2 regions of the Pradoshia sp. Z3_51 genome follow, and region 2 is predicted to be linked to the other one. Evidence: predicted binding sites of a transcription regulator. Region 2 holds the regulator's gene; the other holds the start of a gene.
The links. The regulator NrdR, encoded in region 2, represses ribonucleotide reductase genes. The targets are predictions, from matches to a motif close to AACACNATATATNGTGTT.

Region 1: a site for NrdR is predicted at 1,388-1,405, ahead of AC4BHA_RS18945 (vitamin B12-dependent ribonucleotide reductase). Genes of this name have one in related genera too.

The regions. Positions count from the first base shown of each region.
Region 1 covers NZ_JBZAJC010000019.1:34,836-37,254, forward strand. The annotation lists gene AC4BHA_RS18945 (vitamin B12-dependent ribonucleotide reductase) at 1-1,258, opposite strand, end outside; gene AC4BHA_RS18950 (rhodanese-like domain-containing protein) at 1,838-2,221, shown strand; gene AC4BHA_RS18955 (DUF1836 domain-containing protein) at 2,279-2,419, opposite strand, start outside.
Region 2 covers NZ_JBZAJC010000003.1:319,064-321,482, reverse strand. The annotation lists gene speD (adenosylmethionine decarboxylase) at 123-503, shown strand; gene nrdR (transcriptional regulator NrdR) at 753-1,211, shown strand; gene AC4BHA_RS08675 (replication initiation and membrane attachment family protein) at 1,284-2,419, shown strand, end outside.

The DNA.
Region 1 (2,419 bases), on a different contig from region 2:
ATTCGCGTACATCACCGCAATCAGCCCATTTTTCATTATAGGCTTTCATATCTTCTTCATTATAGGACTCAACATCCGGGAATCGAAGTTCATATTCTCCGTCATTTTCTACAGCTTCCATAAATTCTTTTGTTAAGCACACTGAAATATTGGCACCTGTTAAAAAGTCTGGATTATGAACAGTATCATTTCCACCAGCGGAAAGTTTTTCTTCTGCTTCCTTAATGATTGCCTCATTAAATCCGCCAAACCCCGAGATGTTTTTATAATTGACTATGCCTTGATACATGGCTTCCTCTTGCATTGTGAGCGGAGTGAATTTCAATTTTTCAGATGCATGTCTACGAATTACTTCATCCTTGCTGACTTCCATTAAGAAGCGCAAAATTTTAGGATTTTGCATTTTTGAGATGATAAATTCTACGATATCCGGATGCCAGTCAGAAAGCATAATCATTTGAGCTCCGCGACGGGAACCACCCTGTTCAACTAAGTGAGTTAATTTTGCAATATCATCCAACCAGGATACTGCACCTGAAGATTTTCCGTTTACACCGCGAGCAAGCGTGTTTCTTGGACGTAAAGTGGAACCATTCGTACCGACACCGCCTCCGCGACTCATAATTTCCATCACATGTTTGCGATGTTCAGAAATCCCTTCACGGCTGTCATTAATAAATGGCATTACATAGCAGTTAAAGTAGGTTACTTCTGTTTCAGAACCGGCTCCATAGAGCACACGTCCTGCCGGGATAAAATTCGTTTGAACTAATTCATTATAAAATTTATCAAACCATTCCTTGCGTTTCTCTTCCGTTTTTTCAACTTCAGCCAAACCGCGTGCATTCCGTTTCGCAATCTGTTCATAATAAATTTCAAGCGGTTTTTCAATGACGTCGAGTGATTTACAAATCAGACCGGTTTTAATTTCATCATGCTTGTCCAAGGATGAGCGGAATTCTTCTTCAACCAATACATGTGCTTTCTTGGCTTCCCAATCAATATGTTGGATGTACCCAAGTCCACGGGCAGGAAATTTTGGGTCTTCTTTAATGGTAAGTACAACAAAATCTCCATTACTAAGTGTCATTTTTTCCGTATCTTTGAAGGAATAGCGATCTATCATCACAAGCCTTGAAACACCCTTATACGTCTTATTCATGTCTGGAGTAATCGGAAAAACTTGCGGAAATAGGGCTATATCTTTATTTAACCTTTCGACATTTATAGACAACTTGCGATTTGTTACAGTAGGCAATTTGATCTCTCCTTCAACCAATAATATTATCTCTTTTTTATTTATCTTTGTTAAGTTCTTAAATGAATATCTCTACGTTATCATAGGCTACATTTTAATTCAACATATAGTATTTGTATTTTTATAATCCATACCACATATAGTGTCTGGAGCATCTTCTGCTAAAATTGTCAATTATTAAAATTTTACAAAAAGTAAAGAAAATCAAAGATATAATCTTCTTTTTAACTATTTTTGAACCAAAATAAACAAAATCTCAGCTTGCATATTATGAAGCTTAACTATGCTTCATATAACAGCGTTTTTGCATTTTCGACCCAAAATTTTTTTCCTAAAAAATAAAATTTTGTCCATAATGCACGATACTTGATTTATAGTGATTTGTAAACTTATTGTCCTTTCTAATAACGCTATATGGATATAACCATTATTTTGAATCCAAAGACAATATGTCTACCTTCCTAAATGCAATAATTTTTTATCACAAATTCGTAAACTATTACCAGAAAATTTTTTTGCCAGACAAATATACGAACTGTATAATAGTAAAGTGAACAGAAAGAGAAAGTGGGGATTGAATTGCCAACATCATTAATCGTATTAATTGTACTGGCTGTATTGATCATTGGATATTCCATCTACAGTTGGTTCTCCAGCAAAAAAATGGTTACGACATTGTCCCAAGAGGACTTTAAAGCTGGCTATCGAAAAGCTCAGTTAATAGATGTTCGTGAGCAAAAAGAGTTTGATGGCGGACATATTTTAGGAGCCCGCAACATACCTTCAACACAATTGAAAATGCGTATGAAGGAACTCCGCAAAGATAAACCTGTTTATCTTTATTGTCAAAGCGGAATGAGAAGCACACGAGCTGCTCAGATGCTATATAAAAAAGGCTATCGTGAACTTTATCAACTCGAGGGCGGCTTCAAACAATGGAAGGGTAAAATTAAAACTAAATAAAATCAAAGAGCCAATGCAGGGTATGCACTTGGCTCTTTATAATTAAACGGATATTTTTTATGATTTCGTTTTATTACCACTGTTAAATTCATCTACCAGATTCTCTGCTGCTTTTTTATACAGCTGGCTCATATGAGAAAGAGAAGCGATCATTAATAATTTCTCAAAATATTCAACATCGCCATTGAACTCATCCAG
Region 2 (2,419 bases):
CATCATCCTGGCAGTACTACTTAAAGGGTTAGGACCTCTCAGGACTAACTTTCCCCCGTGGTAGTAAAGGCCAGAAACGAAGATAATTATAATTCGTTTAAATGCTAAAGGGGGAATTGAACATGCATACAATAGGTCGTCATGTCATTTCTGAATTATGGGGCTGTGATTTATCTAAATTGAACGATGTTAATCAGATTGAACAAATATTCGTGGACGCTGCTTTACGATCTGGAGCTGAAGTTAGAGAAGTAGCCTTCCATAAGTTTGCGCCACAGGGAGTAAGCGGAGTAGTCATTATATCTGAATCACATTTAACCATTCATAGTTTTCCGGAACATGGTTATGCGAGTATTGATGTATATACATGCGGTGACTTAGATCCTAATGTGGCTGCTGATTTTATAGCTGAAGCCTTAAACGCTCAGGTTAGGGAACACATTGAAATCCCGCGAGGCATGGGTCCGGTTGCTGTCAGCCATGTTCTTGCTAAAGCATTATAAATAAAAAATATTAAAGAGATGTCCTTTTGTGTTGACTCAAAAAAGCTAGATTCAAACTCTAACTTTTAGGGGTGCAGTACATATGCATCTCTTTTTTTTGTGGCAAACGTCTTTTACTTGCCCATTATTTACTTTTCTCCGATAGTATTGGCCGTATCATAGATAAAAAATAGCATTTTATGCAAACAGACTTGTCCTATTCGATTTGTTTTAATAAGATAGAACTATAGAAAAGGACGGTGCTAATCTATGATATGTCCAACGTGCCAACATAATGGGACAAGAGTGCTGGATTCCCGCCCTGCGGATGAAGGACGTTCAATACGTAGAAGAAGAGAATGCGAATCCTGTAGTTATCGTTTTACTACATTTGAAAAGGTAGAAGAAATTCCGCTAATTGTGGTAAAAAAAGATGGCGCACGGGAAGAATATAGCAGAGAAAAAATCCTAAGAGGTTTAATCCGAGCTTGTGAAAAGCGTCATGTTGCTCTTAAAGAACTGGAAGAGATTGCAACTGATGTTGAAAAAGAAATAAGAAATCAAGGATTTTCTGAAATAAAAAGTGATTTAATAGGTGAAATGGTTATGGATAGGCTGGCTGAGTTGGATGAAGTGGCCTATGTCCGTTTCGCTTCTGTGTATCGTCAATTTAAGGATATAAATGTCTTTATTGACGAATTGAAAGAATTAATGAAAAAAGAGGATTAAGTAGAGCTGAAGACAGTTTCTTTAGCTCTTTTTTCAACTATAAAAACCCGAAGTACGAAAGGTTTGTAGACAATGCAATTTTCATGGAAGTTTGTAAATCCTAAAGACAGATATGTTGTACTATATAAAGAAAAGCTATCAGAAATGGACCATAAATCGATTCAATATTTATATCAGCCACTTGTAGGAGGATTGGCTGTTTCTTTGTATATGACCTTATTAAACGAAGTCAATACAGGTAACATGTATTCCAGACAAACGACACATCGTTGGTTAATGGATGTACTTGGTTTACCTTTGGATGAGATATTTCAATACCGAAAAAGGCTTGAAGGAATCGGGTTATTAAAAACATATAAAAAAGCAACTCCGGAAGGTAATGTTTTTATATATGAGATTCTTTGTCCTTTAAGTCCGGATAAATTTTTCCATGATGATTTGCTGCCTATTTATCTGAAGCAAAAACTAGAAGAGAGACATTACGAACGGCTGCTCACGATGTTTGCGGATAAACGTATACCGGATGATTATGAGGAAATAACACAATCGTTCAATGAGGTGTTTGCATCTGAATTTCGCAATCCAAAAGAAATCATCAGCTCGGAAACTGATCAAAACATGCAATTCTTCTCAAAGGACCCACAGGGATATAGCCATAATTTAATGGAGCAATTTGATTTCGAGTTATTATTTGCGACGGCTAAAAACAGCTTTATATCGAGAAAAGCGTTTACTCCAAATGTGATGGAATCCATCGCGATGCTATCGTATTTATATAAAATTAATGTAATGGATATGAGCAAGTTGATTTTACGCTGTCAAAATCAACATAATGAAATTGATATAGACGAACTTAGAAAATGTGCAAGGGAGTTTTTCCACATCAATCATGGTGAAGAAATGCCGACATTGATTGAACAGAAACAGCCTGAGTATGAACGTACGATCATAGAACCTAAAACACCCGAGGAGCATTTGCTGTATACTTTTGAAACAACCTCTCCGTTGGAATTTCTAGTTAGCCTTTCGCAAGGCGCAATGCCTTCCGACAATGATCTGGCACTTGTAGAAAAGGTCATGGTCAATCAAAAGCTTCCTCCTGGAGTCGTTAATGTCCTTCTGCACTATGTCATGTTAAAATCAGATATGAAATTGCAATCAAACTATGTGGAGACAATTGCTTCGCACTGGGCGAGGAAAAATATCAC